3 regions of the Pectobacterium cacticida genome follow, and region 3 is predicted to be linked to each of the others. Evidence: predicted binding sites of a transcription regulator. Region 3 holds the regulator's gene; each other region holds the start of a gene.
The links. The regulator CRP, encoded in region 3, controls carbon source genes, mostly activating them, when cyclic AMP is high. The targets are predictions, from matches to a motif close to ATGTGANNNNNNTCACAT.
Positions count from the first base shown of each region.

Region 1 (6,895 bases), 1.6 Mb from region 3:
TGCATCCTCAAGCGAACAGATAGTGTAAAGTACGCTGAATACGGCATCCAACCCATGTTCATGCACCACGCCAACATCCGCTGTCAGGCTACCCGCGATGCCAATCACCGGCTTATTGTATTTTTTGGCGACCCGCGCCACACCAATGGGGACTTTGCCGTGGATCGTCTGGCTATCGATACGCCCTTCACCGGTCACCACCAGCGTGGCATCTCGCACCAGTTCATCCAATCCTAATGCTTCCGTAACAATCTCAATTCCCTGACGCAATTCAGCGCGGCAAAAAGCCTGTAACGCCGCGCCCATTCCCCCAGCCGCGCCAGCACCGGGGACGTGTTCCACGTCCATATCCAGGTCGTGTCGGATCACCGCCGCATAATGTTTCAGGGCACGATCCAACTGTTCAATCATTGCTGGCGTCGCCCCTTTCTGCGGGCCGAAAATCGCCGAAGCACCTTGTTTTCCCGTCAACGGGTTAGTGACATCGCAGGCGACTTCAAAACGGCAACCTTGAATACGGTCATCTAACTCGCTGATATCAATACGATCGAGATGCTCAAGCGCTCCCCCACCAAAACCGATCGGCTCGCCTTGCTTATCCAGCAACTTTACCCCCAGCGCCTGTACCATACCTGCTCCACCGTCATTAGTCGCGCTCCCGCCAATGCCGATAATACAGTGGCGAACGCCGTGATCTAACGCGCAACGGATCAATTCGCCGGTGCCATAGCTGGTTGTCTTTAACGGGTTTCTACGCTGAGAAGGCACACGCTCCAGGCCACTTGCCGCCGCCATCTCAATAAACGCCGTTTTCTCATCGCCCGACAGGCCAAAAAAGGCATCAATCCGATCGCCCAACGGCCCTGTCACCTCAACATTGACAATCTTACCGTTGGTCGCCGCAACCATGGCTTCAACGGTGCCTTCCCCCCCGTCTGCTACAGGCAGTTTGACATAGCAGGCATCAGGAAAAATTTCACGAAATCCTTTTTCAATCTGCGTGGCAACTTCTTGTGCAGACAAACTTTCTTTATAAGAATCCGGTGCGATCACTATTTTCATAAACGATCCGATTTCATCAACGTTCCGATTGCATCAATAATCCGCGCGCTCATGAAACGGCGCTTATACCTGCCAACGTCCAGGGCAGCAGATCCTGAAACTCGGTAAGGAGATCTGAATGACTATCGGTCAGTCGGCTGGCATCCCATGCCAGCCTCGTGACGATCATTGGCTTAACGAGTCACTTCGACTTTAGCCAGTTTTTCGTAGTAACGAGCCAGGGCACTGTGGTCAGCCGATCCCAGATCGTCCGCTTTCAGCGCCTGCATCATTTCCATTACTACCGCGGTTAACGGCAACTGTGCACCGACACCGTGTGAAGTATCGAGCGCGTTCGCCAGGTCTTTAATATGCAAATCAATACGGAACCCCGGCTTAAAGTTACGATCCATAACCATGGGAGCTTTAGCATCTAGCACGGTGCTACCCGCCAGCCCACCGCGGATCGCCTGATAAACTAAGTCAGGGTTAACCCCCGCCTTCGTTGCCAACACCAGCGCTTCCGACATCGCTGCAATATTCAGCGCCACAATTACCTGATTGGCCAGTTTGGTCACGTTACCCGCCCCGATATCACCAGTATGGACCACGGAACCCGCCATCGATTTCAGGATCTCAAAACAGCGGTCAAACTGAGCCTTATCTCCGCCCACCATGACGGATAATGTGCCGTCGATTGCTTTAGGTTCACCACCGCTGACCGGCGCATCCAGCATGGCGATCTCTTTCGCCGCCAGCGCCGTTGCGATTTCACGACTGGCCAGCGGTGCGATCGAACTCATATCCACCACGATGCTTCCCGCCCGCGCGCCTTCGATAACGCCGTTTTCCCCCAGCACGACTTCTTTAACGTGCGGAGAGTTAGGCAACATGGTGATAATCACTTCGCACTGCTCGGCGACCTGTTTCGGCGTTTCCGCCGCCGTTGCGCCCGCGGCGACCACTTCCGCGACCGCATCCTGATTTCTGTCCATCACGACTAAGGAGTAACCTGCTTTCAGCAGATTTTTACTCATCGGTTTTCCCATGATGCCCAGTCCAATAAAACCAATTTTCATCGCTCTAACCTCATTGTCTGATGTGGATATCACTCAATTGACGGTCAATCCGCCTCATGGCGGATTCGACTCGCAACTACAGAATTACTTTTTATATTTGTCGCTCAGCGCCTGTGTAGCGCCGCGGAACACGCCCAGATCGCTACCGACCGCGACAAAACTCGCTCCCCATTCCATATAGCGGCGCGCGTCAGCCTCGACCGGCGCCAAAATGCCGCAAGGTTTATTGTGGGCGGCCGCGCGATCGAAAATGTGCCGAATCGCTTTCTGCACATCAGGGTGGTTAGGCTGACCGAGATAGCCTAGTGCCGCAGACAGGTCACTTGGGCCGACAAACACCCCATCTACGCCCTCTACCGCAATAATCGCATCCAGATTGTCCAACCCTTTTTGGCTTTCGATCTGCACCATAATGGTAATGTTGTCGTTAATCTTGGCGAAATAGTCCGGCTCGGTGCCATAACTGTTGCTACGATGCGCCACAGAAACCCCACGGATACCTGCGGGCGGATAACGCGTTGAGGCCACAGCCCGCGACGCCGCCTCGGCCGTTTCCACAAAAGGAATCAGGAAATTATTAAACCCAATATCCAGCAACCGCTTGATAATAACCGGCTCGTTGCACGGGGGACGGACAACAGGCGCACTGTGGCTGCCCTTTAACGCCATAAGTTGGGGAATAAACGTCATGACATCGTTTGGCGCATGCTCTCCATCCAACACCAGCCAGTCGAATCCCGCCAACCCCAGTACTTCAGTCGAAATTGGGTTGCCCAGCGCACACCAACAGCCAATCAACGTTTTCCCCTGCTGTAAATCTTGGCGAAAACGGTTAGGTAATATCGTATTACTCATAATAACCTTCTATTAATTCATGTTTACGGCAACCAATAAGTAACTTAATAATTGTCGCCTATTAACTTAACTCTTTTTCAATTCCATACGTTTAATTTCACCCACGACGATCAGGTAGCATAACATTGCCATTATTGCTGAAACACCGACAAAAATCAGAGCACTATTAAAAGAATGTAATTCTTTAACCAGGTAACCAATAACCAATGGTGTCACAATAGAGGCAACGTTACCGAATACATTAAATACACCGCCACATAGACCGACAATTTCCTTAGGCGCCGTATCCGAAATAACAGGCCATCCCAACGCCCCAAATCCTTTACCAAAGAAAGCCAGCGCCATCAGTGTCACTACTAAAACATTGCTATCGGTATAATTACAAAGAATAATACTAGAAGCCAATAACATACCTAAAACGATAGGGATTTTACGGGCGGCGGTTAGCGAAAAACCACGCTTCAACAACATATCGGATACGACCCCTCCCGACACCCCACCAATAAAGCCACATATTGCGGGGATTGCTGCGATCAAACCGACTTTCAGAATAGACATTCCCTTTTCCTGTACCAGGTAAATGGGAAACCATGTGAGAAAAAACCAGGTGATACTATTGATAAAATACTGACCCAGAAATACACCCAGCATCATGCGGTTAGTGAGCAATTGTTTTATATAATCCCACTTCGGGCCACTATTTTCCTTACCATCACCTTTTTTATGGTCCATATCAACAACCGCGCCGCCTTTAGAAATATATTCTAATTCTTGCTTACTGATACCAGGGTGATCAGTTGGATTATGAATGAATTTAACCCATACAATAGTGAGAATAAACCCTATTCCCCCCATCACGATGAACACGTGTTCCCAACCCCATTGATAAGTCAGCCAACCTAGAATAGGTGAGAAAATTGCCAGTGAAAAATATTGCGCAGAGTTAAAAATGGCTGATGCCGTACCACGCTCTTTGGTTGGAAACCATGCCGCGGTGATGCGAGCGTTTGCGGGGAAGGACGGTGCTTCAGAAAAACCCAGCATAAAACGTAATACAAACAGTGTTACAGGCGCCCAGACTAATGGAACCCAATCAACAAACCCTTGCAGGAAAGTAAATAGAGACCAAAAGAATATGCTATAGGCGTAAACTTTTTTAGAACCAAAGCGGTCAAGCAGCCAACCGCCAGGGATCTGCATCACTAAATATGACCAACCAAACGCAGAAAAAATATACCCCATATGTACTGCATCTAGTTGTAATTCTTCCGCTACCGCAGTCCCCGCAATAGATAATGTTGCACGATCTGCATAATTTATCGCAGTTACTGTAAATATAATTAACAATATTATGTAGCGAACATAGGTTTTTCTTTTTATAAGAACCGCATCGGAATTCATAAAATCGCCTCGATTATCATTATAAGCATCATCGTAACCAACTCGACTAGCTCAACCTATTTCCAGAGTGGTTAGCTTTGAAATTTAACGTCAATCAGTTTATGGAAAAACATCGTTTATAAAAAATTTGCACTATCCGTTCACGCTACGAACAGTTATAAGACGGTATTAAGTATAAAAATTACATCATGGAATAGCATTGTCACAATGCCCAACAATGATTAACAATATACTGTAATTTTTGGCGTTACGCACAGAACATTGCGACTAACATCACACTGTGATTTCCAATTAGATAGGTAATAAAGGCAAAAGAGATACAGATCACATTAAGTTAGATACTTGCCAAACCATAAAGGATTAAAAATCAGTAAATATTATTCAATTGCACAGTTATGTGTTATAAAAAATCAGATATTATATTTATAAAATCCGCATTACTTAAATAAAAAGCAACGAGAATTATCAATTGTGAAAATTAGAGATTAACTGGAGACGCTATGTCACAGAACGAGCAGAATGTCGTCAAAGCATTTTATATAAAAGTTCATGACGATGATAACGTAGCTATTATTGTTAATGATAATGGTTTACGTGCAGGCACTCGATTCGATACTGGATTAGAATTAATTGAACATGTGCCACAAGGTCATAAAGTTGCCCTCGAAGATATCGCCAAATCAGGCCCAATCATTCGCTACGGTGAAATTATTGGCTATGCCCTGCGCGATATTGCGAAAGGTAGCTGGATTGACGAATCTTTAGTCGAGTTGCCTAAGGCCCCGGCATTGGAAACCCTGCCACTGGCGACCAAAGTTCCGCCCGCGCTGCCGCCGTTGGAAGGATATACTTTTGAAGGCTACCGCAATGCCGACGGCAGCGTCGGAACGAAAAACCTGTTAGCGATTACGACCAGCGTACATTGTGTCGCCGGCGTGGTGGATTATGTCGTCAAACTCATCGAGCGGGATCTCTTACCCAAGTACCCGAATGTGGATGGCGTCGTCGCATTAAATCACCTCTACGGCTGCGGTGTGGCTATCAACGCCCCCGCCGCGGTCGTGCCTATCCGCACGCTTCACAATCTGGCGCTCAATCCTAATTTCGGCGGCGAAGTGCTGGTCGTCGGCCTGGGCTGTGAAAAATTACAGCCGGAACGCCTGCTGGAAGGTACGCCAGATGTACAAGCAATTTCGTTGGATGACACCAGCATTGTTCGCTTGCAGGATGAACAACACGTCGGTTTCCGATCGATGGTGGATGACATCCTGGCGATGGCGGACAAACATCTGCAACGCTTGAACCAGCGTCAGCGTGAAACCTGTCCGGCCTCAGAACTGGTTGTCGGGATGCAATGTGGCGGTAGCGATGCCTTTTCTGGCGTTACCGCTAACCCAGCCGTCGGTTTTGCCTCCGACCTGCTGGTTCGTTGCGGCGCTACCGTCATGTTCTCGGAAGTGACCGAAGTGCGCGATGCGATACATCTGTTGACACCGCGCGCGATCAACGAAGACGTCGGCAAGCGTCTGCTGGAAGAGATGGCCTGGTACGATAACTACCTCGACAGCGGTCACACTGACCGCAGCGCCAACCCCTCTCCAGGAAACAAAAAAGGCGGGCTGGCCAATGTGGTAGAAAAGGCGCTCGGCTCTATTGCCAAATCTGGCACCAGCGCGATTGTTGAAGTCCTGTCTCCTGGCCAGCGTCCTACTAAACGCGGGCTGATTTATGCAGCAACGCCAGCCAGTGACTTTGTGTGCGGAACACAGCAGCTCGCTTCCGGCATTACCGTTCAGGTCTTCACCACCGGGCGCGGTACGCCCTATGGCCTGCTTGCTGTCCCGGTGATCAAAATGGCGACCCGTACCGCATTAGCGAACCGCTGGCACGACCTGATGGATATCAATGCTGGCACAATCGCGACCGGAGAGGCCACCATCGAAGATGTAGGCTGGCAACTCTTCCATTTCATTCTGGACATCGCCAGCGGCAAGAAAAAAACCTGGTCCGATCAGTGGGGTATCCATAATGCATTGGCAGTTTTCAATCCAGCCCCGGTAACTTGATTATCTATTTCGCAGGCCGGTGTTCCCATCCGGCCTGCGGATGGCGTTATTTGATCTACAATAAATTTAGCCATAATTAACAATCAACAAAGGATAATAATTAACGGATAAACGTCCAAATGAGAATATTTCATTTCATTCCCGCAAATAAATAAAACAAAAAATTAACAAACAATCGAAAGCCCCTCCGATTTTATTTTACTAAAAAAACTCATTAAGAATAATCCCTAAAAATACCTTATATCTTTTAATTATACTTACACATTTATTACTGATTATTTAGTGCAAGCAAAATGAATCAATTGACAGCGAATCATCCCCATCATAGATTTATGCATACTGAAAAATTGCACTAATATTGATGACCAGCGTGTTACAGCATTACTGTAATACGTTGGTTATCTTGCACAATGTGGGGCTATTCGCACTCTCATGATAAATGAGTAGATCACG
Region 1 is NZ_CP133656.1:3,017,751-3,024,645, forward strand. It holds gene RFN81_RS13840 (glycerate kinase) at 1-1,062, opposite strand, end outside; gene garR (2-hydroxy-3-oxopropionate reductase) at 1,236-2,150, opposite strand; gene garL (2-dehydro-3-deoxyglucarate aldolase) at 2,205-2,975, opposite strand; gene RFN81_RS13855 (MFS transporter) at 3,042-4,376, opposite strand; gene garD (galactarate dehydratase) at 4,877-6,442, shown strand.
Region 1: the regulator CRP is predicted to act here: its motif matches at 4,689-4,706, upstream of garD (galactarate dehydratase).

Region 2 (6,895 bases), 1.1 Mb from region 3:
TGACATTCTCGCCTTCCAGAATGACAGTTAACTGCCCGTTTTCTGCAACAAAACGAACATCAAGATGCGAGGCTAACGGCACCAACGCATCTTCAGAGTGGATATCTACGCGATGGTGCAACGCCGCTAACGCCAAAACACGGTAGATAGCGCCAGAATCCAGCAAGTTCCAGTGCAAGGCTTCAGCTAATGCTTTACATAGGGTGCCTTTGCCTGCGCCACTCGGCCCGTCAACCGTAATTACCGGTGCCATCACCGTCATTCTTCTCTCCTTTCATCCTGGGAAGTCCCACTTTTGCCTTTTTCGGCTTCATGGGAGCATATTATACGCATCCATGCCGATTAGGGTTATCCAAATGCCGGAGGGCGACGAAAATTAAGCAATCTCTGAACCTGACGCGCAATTCGGACATAAAAACCGATCACGGTTTACAAGGAGCGTATTATAAAACATGACGAACCGCGCCCAGGGAACCCTCACTCGTGCTGACTCAGACGCGCTAATTGCTCAAAGTAATCAGGGAACGTTTTGGCAGTACATTTCGGATCCAATATCGTCACTGGCGTATCCGAGAGCGCCACCAGTGAGAAGCACATCGCTATCCGGTGATCGTTGTAGGTACTAATTTCCGCAGCTTGTAACCTGGCTGGCGGTGTAATGCGAATAAAATCATCACCCTCTTCCACTTCCGCCCCCACTTTACGTAACTCTGTCGCCATCGCCGCCAAACGATCTGTTTCTTTTACACGCCAATTGTAGATATTACGTAATGTCGTCGTCCCCCCCTGTGCGAAGAGCGCCGTCGTTGCGATGGTCATCGCGGCATCGGGAATATGGTTCATATCCATATCAATCGCCTGCAGCTCACCACGCTCACATTCGATATAATCCTCCCCCCAGCGTACGGTCGCCCCCATTTTTTCCAGCACATCGGCGAAACGGATATCGCCCTGTACGCTATTACGCCCAACCCCAGTAACGCGCACGACGCCACCTTTAATTGCCGCCGCTGCCAGAAAGTAAGAGGCGGACGACGCATCACCTTCTACCAGATAATCACCCGGTGCACGGTACTGCTGGCGACCGGAAACAAAAAAGCGCTGATAGTTTTCATGGTGAACGTCAATGCCAAACGCTTTCATCATATGTAATGTGATATCAATATAGGGCTTAGACACCAAATCGCCCTGAATGCTGATTTGCGTATCCTGCGCGGCCAACGGCGCGGCCATCAACAACGCGGTTAGAAACTGACTAGAAACACTGCCGTCAACGCTGATTACTCCTCCCCTGAAGCCACCGTACAGACGCAGCGGCGGATAGTTTTCCTGCTCCAGATAGTCAATGCTTGCGCCGCCCTGACGTAATGCGTCCACTAAATGTCCGATTGGCCGCTCTTTCATACGGGGCTCGCCTGTCAGCACAACATCGCCATCGGTCAGGCACAATGCCGCAGCGAGCGGACGCATCGCCGTACCAGCATTGCCTAAAAACAGTTCAAGCGGCTGCGACGCAGTAAACGCCCTTCCCAATCCCACGATCTCACACACGGTTCGATCGGACGACAGATGATATTCCACGCCAAGTGCTGACAACGCGGTCAACATATGGCGAACATCGTCACTGTCAAGCAGATTAGTCAGCCGAGTCTTTCCTTCAGATAAAGCGACTAACAATAGTGCGCGATTAGAGACACTCTTTGATCCTGGTAGATTAAGGGTACCGTTAATCAGCGTGATGGGTTTTAAGGTCAGGGATTCCTGCATGTGAAGCCTATTCTTTCAGCGTGGATACAAAAACCCCGAAAAAATTCGGGGTTTATCTATTATCTAGAGGTGTAGCAAGATCGGGAGTAATTAACCGTGACGGCGCGCGAAGTCGGCCATAAATTCAGTCAACGCTTTCACACCCTCAATTGGCATAGCATTGTAGATAGAAGCACGCATGCCGCCCACGACGCGATGACCTTTAAGCGCATGCAGACCCGCTGCGGCAGACTCTTCCAGAAAAACGCTATCCAACGCGGGATCCGCCAGCAGGAAGGGGACATTCATACGCGAACGATTCGCTACCGCAACATCGTTACGATAAAAATCATTATCATCAATGGCGCGATAAAGCAGGTCGGCTTTTGCCTGATTACGTTTTTCCATTTCGGCCAGACCACCGTGCTCTTTCAACCATTTGAAAACCATGCCAGCCAGATACCAGGCAAAGGTCGGCGGCGTATTAAACATAGAGCCATTATCCGCCAAGATCTGGTAATTCAGCACTGAGGGCAGTTCACGGCGCGCTTTACCCAATAGATCGTCGCGCACGATAGCCAGCGTCAGCCCCGCTGGCCCGATATTTTTTTGTGCGCCCGCATAAATAACGCCGTAGCGACTAACGTCAATACGGCGCGACAAGATGCTGGAAGAATAGTCGGCGACCACAATTTTATCGCCGAAATCCGGTTCCTCTTCGATTGCAATACCATCAATGGTTTCATTCGGACAATAGTGTACATACGCCGCGTCATCAGATAACTGCCATTCACGCATAGGTTTAACGCCGCGCAGGCCGTCAATACGTGTTTTGATGTCAATTACATTCGGCTTACAGTACCTTTCTGCTTCGTTAACGGCGCTGTGCGCCCAATAACCGCCGTCAATGTAGTCAGCGGATGCGTGCTCGCCCAGTAGATTCAACGGAACGGCTGCAAACTGCGCGCGCGCGCCGCCTTGACAAAAAAGCACTTTGTAGTTGGAGGGGATTTTCAGTAAATCACGGAGATTTTGCTCGGATTCGGCAGCAACCTGCATAAACTCTTTACTGCGGTGGCTGATTTCCATGACCGATGTACCCAAGCCATTCCAATTACACAATTCCTGTTCAGCGCGACGCAGCACTTCAACCGGCAGCATTGCTGGACCGGCGCTAAAATTAAAAATCTGAGTCATTTCCCCTCACCACACCTAAAAATCGGCTGTTTTATCACCGTTGTGACGGTACGCATTTTATAACCCTATTGGTTATAAAAATACCGCGGTTACACGATAGTCGTTATAACGGAATTACCGCCATGACCATACCACCTTTCCTGATTATCGGTTTTATCATTCGCTAATCCCCGCTGCAACGCTTATTACGCTTTCATTATGTAAAACGGTACGCTGCGCAGCCAATTCTTATTCACTGTTACTCATCTGTTACGAATAAATAGAGTCTGAACAGAAAAATCCGTATTATGCCGTTTCTGCTAACCTCGCTATAAGTGAATACCATGACCCAAACGTTTATCCCAGGTAAAGACGCCGCCCTGGAAGACTCCATCGCCCGTTTTCAACAACAACTCCAGAACCTGGGGTTTAACATCGAAGAAGCATCATGGCTAAATCCGGTGCCAAACGTTTGGTCAGTCCATATTCGCGATCGCGATTGCCCACTCTGCTTCACTAACGGCAAAGGCGCCAGTAAAAAGGCCGCGCTGGCCTCCGCGCTAGGTGAATATTTCGAGCGTTTATCTACTAACTATTTTTTTGCTGATTTCTACCTTGGCAAAACTATCGCCAACGGGGATTTCGTCCACTACCCGAATGAAAAATGGTTTCCGCTCCCACAGGACAATTCGTTGCCGGAAGGTATCCTGGATGACCGTCTACGCCAGTTCTACGATCCCGACCATGAACTGAGCGGCAGCGATTTGATCGATCTGCAATCTGGCAATGCCGATAGAGGGATTTGCGCGCTGCCATTTATGCGTCAGTCCGATGGGCAAACTGTTTATATTCCCATGAATATCATCGGCAATTTGTATGTGTCGAACGGCATGTCCGCCGGAAACACCGCTAGCGAAGCTCGTGTTCAAGGGTTATCCGAAGTGTTTGAACGCAGTATCAAAAACCGCATTATTGCCGAATCCATCAGCCTGCCAGAAATCCCGCAAGCGGTATTGAAGCGCTACCCCGGCGTGGTCGAAGCCATTGCGACGTTGGAAAAAGAAGGCTTCCCCATTTTCGCTTACGATGCCTCGCTGGGTGGAAAGTATCCGGTTATCTGCGTGGTGCTGTTTAACCCGACTAATGGCACCTGTTTTGCCTCCTTCGGCGCACATCCAGACTTTGGCGTAGCGCTCGAACGCACGGTCACCGAACTCTTGCAAGGCCGCAGTCTGAAAGATTTAGACGTGTTCACCGCACCAACATTCGATGATGAAGAAGTGGCTGAACACGCCAATCTTGAAACGCATTTCATCGATTCCAGCGGCTTGATTTCCTGGGATATGTTTAAAACCGAGGCGGATTATGACTTCGTCGACTGGAGTTTCAAAGGATCGACGGAGGAAGAGTTTGCTACGCTGATGGCGATTTTTAACCAGGAAGGTAAAGATGTCTACATTGCCGACTATGAACATCTATCAGTTTACGCCTGCCGGATCATTGTACCGGGAATGTCAGATATCTATCCGGCTGACGATCTGCTATTAGCGAATAACAGCATGGGAGCTCACCTGCGTGACACGCTGCTGGCGCTGCCTGACAGCAAATGGGAAAAAGAAAACTATCTGGCGCTGATACAACAACTAGATGATGAAGGCCTGGATGACTTCACCCGTGTACGTGAATTACTGGGCATCGCTACCGGTAAAGATAATGGCTGGTTTACGCTACGTATTGGCGAGTTGAAAGCCATGTTAGCCCTGGCTGGCGGCGATCTTGATCAGGCGCTCACCTGGACTGAATGGACACAAGACTTCAATGACTCCGTTTTTACCGCACAACGCAGCAATTATTACCGCTGCCTTCGTACCCTGCTCTTGCTGGCATTGGAGCCTACACGCAACCCGGCAGATTATTACGACGCCTTTATTAAAATGTACGGCAGCGAAACCGTCGATGCCGCCAGTGCCGCCGTGGCGGGCGAGGCCTGCTTTTATGGCCTGTTTGCCGTAGATGAGACGTTTACCACATTGCCTGCGCACCGGGCGTTACTGACCGCCTATGAAAAACTCCAACAGGCTAAGCGCCGTTACTGGCAGGCGGCATAGTGTCTGTTAGGCGCAAGTCTGTGCGAAAAAGCAGATAATGATCAACCTTCACGTATTAATAGCCCTTTAATCTGGAGGGCTATTTTTCTTTATCCGTAGTTCCTATTACTTATTTATCAGACATCGCCAGAATATTGTTATTGGATGGTGAATTTTTAATTAAATTATCTCGCAAAGGTGGTACTGAAATTCTACAAGACATGATTTTTATTAACGCCAAATCGGTAGGTTTAACGTAGATAATTCAACTCTTTTTATAAAAATTAAACTATTTTTTCACTTTAAAATTCATATAGTTATACACAAAATCAGGGGGTTAAATCCACTTCGCTACCTTATTAATTTCTTGCAATATGATCCACGTCAAATTTTACCGTATACTGCTTTGTTAGTATCTTAACGCTGATAAATTTTAAGAGAGAGTTAGTGTGAAAGCTGACAACCCTTTTACTTTATTACTCCCGGCCGATATGGCAAAAGTAGCTGAAGACGCCGGAGTCTATAAAGCAACCAAACATCCTTGCACCACGTTTTATTTGGCGATCACTGCGGGCGTATTCATTTCGATCGCTTTCGTTTTTTATATCACAGCAACCACCGGGACGGCGTCAGTACCTTTTGGCATCGCGAAACTGATCGGGGGCATCTGCTTCTCACTTGGGCTCATGCTTGTTGTTGTCTGTGGCGCTGATTTGTTCACTTCAACCGTTCTCATTGTGATCGCGAAAGCCAGCGGTCGCATAACCTGGAAGCAGCTCGCCTGTAACTGGGCTAATGTTTACATTGGTAACCTAGTCGGTGCGCTGCTCTTCGTCGCACTAATCTGGTTCTCAGGCGAATATATGGTTGCCAACGGTTTGTGGGGCCTCAACGTTTTACAAACGGCCGAACATAAACTTGAACATTCCTTTGTCGAAGCATTGTGTCTGGGCATTTTAGCGAACTTGATGGTCTGTCTGGCAGTGTGGATGAGCTACTCTGGCCGTTCGCTAACAGACAAGATGTTTGCCATGATTTTACCTGTCGCAATGTTCGTTGCCAGCGGATTTGAGCACAGTATCGCCAATATGTTCATGATCCCAATGGGCATTGTTATCAAGAATTTTGCGACACCGGAATTTTGGAATGCCGTCGGCATGGTGCCGTCTCAGTTTGAACATTTAACCATTAGCCATTTTATTACCGATAACCTGATTCCCGTCACGCTCGGTAACATCATCGGTGGCGGAATAATGGTCGGTTTAACATATTGGGTAATTTATTTGCGCGGTGGAGACAAGCACCACTAAGGTGCAATCGGCCGCAACGTCGGGTTTTAAGAAATCCATATCAAAGGTAGGTGTAAAATGACCGAGCTGAATGAAAAATTGGCCAATGCATGGCAAGGCTTTAGCAAAGGTGAATGGCAGGATGGCGTCAATGTGCGTGACTTCATCCAGAAAAACTACACACCATATGAAGGTGATGAATCTTTCCTTGCAGGTCCCACCAAAGCGACCACTGCACTGTGGGAGAGCGTCATGGAGGGCGTTAAACAGGAAAACCGCACTCATGCGCCTGTTGATTTTGATACCAATGTCGCTTCAACTATCACGTCTCACGACGCAGGGTACATCAACAAGAGTCTGGAAAAGATCGTTGGACTTCAAACTGATGCACCATTAAAACGCGCGCTGATTCCTTTCGGCGGTATTAAAATGGTTGAAGGGTCATGCAAAGCTTATGGTCGTGAACTTGACCCCCTGATTAAAAAAATCTTCACTGAATATCGCAAAACACACAACCAAGGTGTGTTTGATGTTTATACGCCAGATATCTTGCGTTGCCGTAAATCGGGTGTTCTAACTGGTCTACCTGATGCATAT
Region 2 is NZ_CP133656.1:1,581,358-1,588,252, reverse strand. It holds gene cmk ((d)CMP kinase) at 1-262, opposite strand, end outside; gene aroA (3-phosphoshikimate 1-carboxyvinyltransferase) at 478-1,767, opposite strand; gene serC (3-phosphoserine/phosphohydroxythreonine transaminase) at 1,858-2,943, opposite strand; gene ycaO (30S ribosomal protein S12 methylthiotransferase accessory factor YcaO) at 3,267-5,030, shown strand; gene focA (formate transporter FocA) at 5,459-6,319, shown strand; gene pflB (formate C-acetyltransferase) at 6,377-6,895, shown strand, end outside.
Region 2: the regulator CRP is predicted to act here: its motif matches at 5,382-5,399, upstream of focA (formate transporter FocA).

Region 3 (6,895 bases):
TTGGGTAACACTAACTGGAGGACCGAACCGACTAATGTTGAAAAATTAGCGGATGACTTGTGGCTGGGGGTGAAAGGCCAATCAAACCGGGAGATAGCTGGTTCTCCCCGAAAGCTATTTAGGTAGCGCCTCGTGAATTCATCTTGGGGGGTAGAGCACTGTTTCGGCTAGGGGGTCATCCCGACTTACCAACCCGATGCAAACTACGAATACCGAAGAATGTTATCACGGGAGACACACGGCGGGTGCTAACGTTCGTCGTGAAGAGGGAAACAACCCAGACCGCCAGCTAAGGTCCCAAAGTCATGGTTAAGTGGGAAACGATGTGGGAAGGCCTAGACAGCCAGGATGTTGGCTTAGAAGCAGCCATCATTTAAAGAAAGCGTAATAGCTCACTGGTCGAGTCGGCCTGCGCGGAAGATGTAACGGGGCTAAACCATGCACCGAAGCTGCGGCAGCGACACTAAGGTGTTGTTGGGTAGGGGAGCGTTCTGTAAGCCTGCGAAGGTGGCCTGTGAGGGCTGCTGGAGGTATCAGAAGTGCGAATGCTGACATAAGTAACGATAATGCGGGTGAAAAACCCGCACGCCGGAAGACCAAGGGTTCCTGTCCAACGTTAATCGGGGCAGGGTGAGTCGACCCCTAAGGCGAGGCCGAAAGGCGTAGTCGATGGGAAACAGGTTAATATTCCTGTACTGGGTGTGACTGCGAAGGGGGGACGGAGAAAGCTAGGTTATCCGGGCGACGGTTGTCCCGGTTTAAGCGTGAAGGTGGATGACTTAGGAAAATCCGGGTCATTGTTAACACTGAGGCGTGATGACGAGTCACTACGGTGATGAAGTAACCGATGCTACGCTTCCAGGAAAAGCCTCTAAGCACCAGGTCACATCGAATCGTACCCCAAACCGACACAGGTGGTCAGGTAGAGAATACTCAGGCGCTTGAGAGAACTCGGGTGAAGGAACTAGGCAAAATGGTGCCGTAACTTCGGGAGAAGGCACGCTGGAGTTGGTGAAGTCCCTGGCGGATGGAGCTAAGACCAGTCGAAGATACCAGCTGGCTGCAACTGTTTATTAAAAACACAGCACTGTGCAAACACGAAAGTGGACGTATACGGTGTGACGCCTGCCCGGTGCCGGAAGGTTAATTGATGGGGTAAGCTGTAAGGCGAAGCTCTTGATCGAAGCCCCGGTAAACGGCGGCCGTAACTATAACGGTCCTAAGGTAGCGAAATTCCTTGTCGGGTAAGTTCCGACCTGCACGAATGGCGTAATGATGGCCAGGCTGTCTCCACCCGAGACTCAGTGAAATTGAACTCGCTGTGAAGATGCAGTGTACCCGCGGCAAGACGGAAAGACCCCGTGAACCTTTACTATAGCTTGACACTGAACCTTGAGCCTTGATGTGTAGGATAGGTGGGAGGCTTTGAAGCGTGGACGCCAGTCTGCGTGGAGCCAACCTTGAAATACCACCCTTTAATGTTTGATGTTCTAACGTGGGCCCCTGAGCGGGGTTGCGGACAGTGTCTGGTGGGTAGTTTGACTGGGGCGGTCTCCTCCCAAAGCGTAACGGAGGAGCACGAAGGTTAGCTAATCCTGGTCGGACATCAGGAGGTTAGTGCAAAGGCATAAGCTAGCTTGACTGCGAGAGTGACAGCTCGAGCAGGTGCGAAAGCAGGTCTTAGTGATCCGGTGGTTCTGAATGGAAGGGCCATCGCTCAACGGATAAAAGGTACTCCGGGGATAACAGGCTGATACCGCCCAAGAGTTCATATCGACGGCGGTGTTTGGCACCTCGATGTCGGCTCATCACATCCTGGGGCTGAAGTAGGTCCCAAGGGTATGGCTGTTCGCCATTTAAAGTGGTACGCGAGCTGGGTTTAGAACGTCGTGAGACAGTTCGGTCCCTATCTGCCGTGGGCGTAGGAAGATTGAGAGGGGTTGCTCCTAGTACGAGAGGACCGGAGTGAACGCACCGCTGGTGTACGGGTTGTGATGCCAATTGCATTGCCCGGTAGCTACGTGCGGAAGAGATAACCGCTGAAAGCATCTAAGCGGGAAACTTGCCTCGAGATGAGTCTTCCCTGGGCACAAGATGCCCCTGAAGGGCCGTTGAAGACGACGACGTAGATAGGCTGGGTGTGTAAGCGTAGCGATACGTTGAGCTGACCAGTACTAATGACCCGAGAGGCTTAACCTTACAACACCGAAGGTGTTTTGAGAGATGAAAGACGCATAGAGAACGATATTCAGCTTGTTTTAGGATTGGTTCTGATGGTTACGGAGATGACAAAGAAGGGAGTCATGTTAAGTAACGGTCGGAATGAAACAGATTTGCCTGGCGGCGATAGCGCGGTGGTCCCACCTGACCCCATGCCGAACTCAGAAGTGAAACGCCGTAGCGCCGATGGTAGTGTGGGGTCTCCCCATGTGAGAGTAGGGAACTGCCAGGCATCAAACAAGTGGAAAGCCCCTGTCGCAAGACAGGGGCTTTTTGCTGTGCTGCGCCCAGCATGAGCACATTCCTGCGGGGGAAAGTCCTGCCATAAGTTGATCACAACACAACGAATGAAGCGAAGTGCACTTGCGTGAGGGGGAGCGCAAACGCCAAGAGTCTGGCGGCGAGCTGGATACATCGGCTCAGGGCAATCCAGCTCAAGCAATGGAAGAGTGGTAAGACGGTGAACTGGGCGTTATGTGCAATGGGAGTCAGTGCGACGGTGGCTCAACAGCCGCTGCGGGAGGAGATACAGTGCCAAACTATTCAATAGGGTATTTTAACCCAGCAATGGCTCGACAGTCTGGGAGTGCCTCATCTCTTGGCCTCAACTTCCCAAACCGCCCGGTGCGGACCCGCATGCCGGGTGACGCGGAGGGGCACAGTTCATAAGAACTGCGCCCTATGCCGATTTACAAGGCGTTAGCGAGTGCCATAAACGACAATCGTTTTACCATGAGCAGAAATCAGATTCTGATCTTCTAACATTTTTAGAATACGCCCCACGGTTTCACGTGAACAGCCAACGATTTGTCCAATTTCCTGGCGAGTAATTTTTATTTGCATGCCATCTGGGTGTGTCATGGCATCAGGCTGTTTGGCCAGGTTAAGTAGAGTCTGTGCGATACGGCCAGTGACATCAAGGAAGGCAAGATTGCCCACTTTTTCTGAAGTTACCTGGAGGCGACTTGCCATTTGAGCAGATAGACGCATGAGAATATCTGGATTGACTTGAATAAGTTGGCGGAATTTTTTATAAGAAATTTCTGCAACTTCACAAGCTGTTTTCGCTCGGACCCAGGCGCTGCGTTCCTGACCTTCTTCGAATAGGCCAAGCTCACCAATAAAATCGCCTTGATTGAGGTAGGAAAGGATCATTTCCTTGCCTTCTTCATCCTTGATTAGCACTGCGACAGAGCCTTTAACGATATAGTAAAGCGTTTCTGCTTTTTCACCTTGGTGAATCAGCGTGCTCTTCGATGGATACTTATGGATGTGACAATGGGAAAGGAACCATTCGAGAGTTGGGTCTGTTTGCGGTTTGCCGAGAACCATTCGCTATCATCCTCTGTTGTAATTTACTACGCAAATTACAGGGGTCAGAGTTCCCTGTACGGCGCGTTTAACTGCTAAAAATAAAATTTAGTCTAGGCAGAATGATGTCAGGGAATATACTGGAACCATTGTACCCCCTGATTTCCGGTTGCTGTCTTGCCGCACCGTAAACATAACTGAGGTATGTTTGGTTACGCCATCATCTTCTTCGTTTCAGGGGGCGTCCAGAAACAGTCTATTCTATTTTTGTTTTAACACAGCTTTGAGGATGTGTCTTGTGTTGTCTCGCGTCAGTATGACAACGCGCCGAATTTTGCTGACTTTTGTACAGTTAAGATATAAGTTTTCAAAAAAATTTTAGCGGGGAAGCATCATGCAAGCTCGGGTGAAATGGGTTGAGGGTTTAACGTTTCTGGGGGAGTCCGCGTCAGGGCATCAGATATTGATGGATGGTAATTCCGGTGATAAAGCGCCCAGCCCGATGGAAATGGTGTTGATGTCGGTTGGAGGGTGTAGCGCGATCGATGTAGTGTCGATTCTGCAAAAAGGGCGTAATGATATGACCGACTGTGAGGTGAGATTAACGTCAGAGCGACGGTCTGAAACGCCGCGTTTATTTACTCATATCAATCTGCATTTTATCGTTACGGGCAAAAATCTGACCGATAATGCTGTTGAACGCGCTGCTGCACTATCAGCGGAAAAATACTGCTCAGTAGCGCTAATGTTGAGTAATATTGTTAAGGTAACACACAGCTACGAAATTAGAACGTTGTCATAACGTTTCTCTGAGCGCGATATCGCCGAACCTGTCGCGCTTATTTAATCGCTTTCCCTTCAACCAATCGCTGTACCAGTGGTGCCATGATTAATTCCATCGCCAACCCCATTTTCCCGCCAGGAACGACCAGCGTGTTAATGTGGGAAATAAAGGATCCCTGTAACATGGCGAGTAAATAGGGATAATCAATAGCATCCAACCCCTGAAAGTGAATGACGACGAAACTTTCATCCAGTGACGGAATTGACTTAGCCGCGAACGGGTTAGAGGTATCCACCGTAGGTACGCGCTGGAAGTTAATGTGTGTACGAGAGAACTGTGGCGTGATGTAGGTGATGTAGTCTTCCATTGAACGGACGACGGAGTCCATTACGGCCTCACGCGAGTGACCTCGTTCATTGATGTCTCGCATCAGTTTTTGTATCCACTCTAAGTTAACGATCGGCACCACGCCGACGAGTAAATCCACATGCTGTGCCACGTCGTTTTGCTCAGTGACTACGCCGCCGTGCAGCCCTTCATAAAACAGAATATCGGTGGGTTCCGGCATCGGCTCCCACGGAGTAAACGTTCCGGGAACTTGATTGTAAGGAATCGCCTCGTCGTAAGTATGAAGATATTTACGCGTCTGGCCGCGTCCATGCAGACTGTATTCAATAAATGATTGTTCCAACAGACTGAAATCATTCGCTTCCGGGCCAAAGTAACTAATATGGCGCCCTAAATCACGCGCTTTGCGGATAGCCATATCCATTTCCGGACGGGTATAGCGGTGGAAGCTATCGCCTTCCAATCGGGCCGCACTTAGATGGAGTTGCTGAAAAATCTTATGGAAGGCCCGACTGGTTGTAGTTGTACCCGCTCCGCTGGAGCCAGTTACCGCAATAATCGGATGCTGATATGACATAAGGCGCGTGACTCCGTGATGGTTAACCTACAAAGTAGAGTGAGAGTGCTTACGCATATCCTCAATAATCGCGCAAGTTTTAAACATGCTTAGTCTGCCCTGTGATACCGTTCGCTACGTTAATAAGGGGTATCTTCTCCGGCATTGAACTGAGCACGCGGCATAATATTGAGGCTCTCATGTAGCTCAGACCATACTAACACGATGTCACCGGACTTCAGTTGCCGGCGAACATCTTCCACTTTCTGTGCTAGCGACCATTCTTGTTCGCCATAATCCGTACCTTCGCGCAGAACGAAAGCTTCAATGATGTTATCCAGCGTATCTGGATCGAGCTGTTGCCAGGGAATAATCACGTTATAATTCCTGAGTAAAATGGTTCATAAAGAGGCATCAGCGGCGTGGTTCAAAAATGTGTTAAGCCAAAGAGGAATACGCTGTTCCAGCCACATTTCCGGTTTCAACCAGGTGCCACTGACGAAGCCAACATGTCCGCCGTGTTCTGTTAACTGATATTCAATATTAGAAGGTAATTGTGATAGATCGGGAATAACGTCTGGCGTCATGAAAGGATCGTCCCTCGCGTGGATGATGAGTAGCGGTTTACGAATCTGGGACAGCAACGGCAAGGCGCTACAGCGTTGATAATAGTCTATAGCATCGCTGAAGCCGTGGATACGAGAGGTAATGACGTCATCAAACTCCTGTAATCGGCGAATGCGCTTCAACTGCGAAAAGTGAATCGGTAGTGTATCCGGATAGGCGTCTAGCTTACGGCCGACGCTTTGTTTCAGCAGATGCAGCAGGTAATACTGATAAAGTCGGGAGAAGCCTTGTTCCATCCGACGGCTACAAGGCTCAAGCATCAACGGTGCGCTGACAATCGTGGCCGCGGACAGGTAACAAGAGCTGCCCTGCTGGGCGAGGAGGCAGGCTAGCATATTGCCGCCAAGAGAAACGCCGATGGCGGCAGTGGGGGCATCGCCCAACGTTTCCTGCATCCAGCGCAGAAAATAACTGGCATCGCTGGTTTCGCCGGAGTGATACAGTCGCTTCATACGGTTGGGTTTGCCGCCGCATCCGCGAAAATGCATGACAACGCTCAACCAATCGTACTGCTTACAGGCTTGTAACAGGCCATGAGCGTAGGGGCTGTAAAAATTGCCCTCAAGCCCGTGAAATAACACCACGCGTGGTTTGTGCTTAGCCTGTTCCGGTGCTTCGCTCCACGCCAGATCGACAAAATCGCCGTCGGGTAATTCAAGTGATTGCCAGATGGGTAAGAACGATACAGAACGACGAATTAGGCGTGGTAAAAGTGTTTGCAGGTGTGGATTATGGGCGCCGCGTAGTGGATGAAAGTGGTTAGGCATAAAGAAGACGAAAATCTTGTTGGTGGCTCTTGTATGATCAATATCACACTGTTAGCTTCAATGCTGCTAGTTGGTACAACATTTGGGTCCGGAGCGCCCATAAATAATGGAACTAAGTTTATTTCTTTCGATGTTGGGTTTTTTGTGGGTAGCGGCCATTACACCAGGTCCGAATAATATGCTGTTAACCACTTCGGGCGCGAACTTTGGCTTTATGCGTTCTCTGTGGCTCATGGTTGGTATTATGTTGGGTATGCAGAGCATTTTGCTATTGGTGGCATT
Region 3 is NZ_CP133656.1:493,747-500,641, forward strand. It holds rRNA gene RFN81_RS02330 (23S ribosomal RNA) at 1-2,199, shown strand, start outside; rRNA gene rrf (5S ribosomal RNA) at 2,337-2,452, shown strand; gene crp (cAMP-activated global transcriptional regulator CRP) at 2,920-3,552, opposite strand; gene RFN81_RS02345 (OsmC family protein) at 3,926-4,333, shown strand; gene RFN81_RS02350 (phosphoribulokinase) at 4,371-5,240, opposite strand; gene RFN81_RS02355 (YheU family protein) at 5,360-5,596, opposite strand; gene RFN81_RS02360 (hydrolase) at 5,621-6,613, opposite strand; gene RFN81_RS02365 (LysE family translocator) at 6,720-6,895, shown strand, end outside.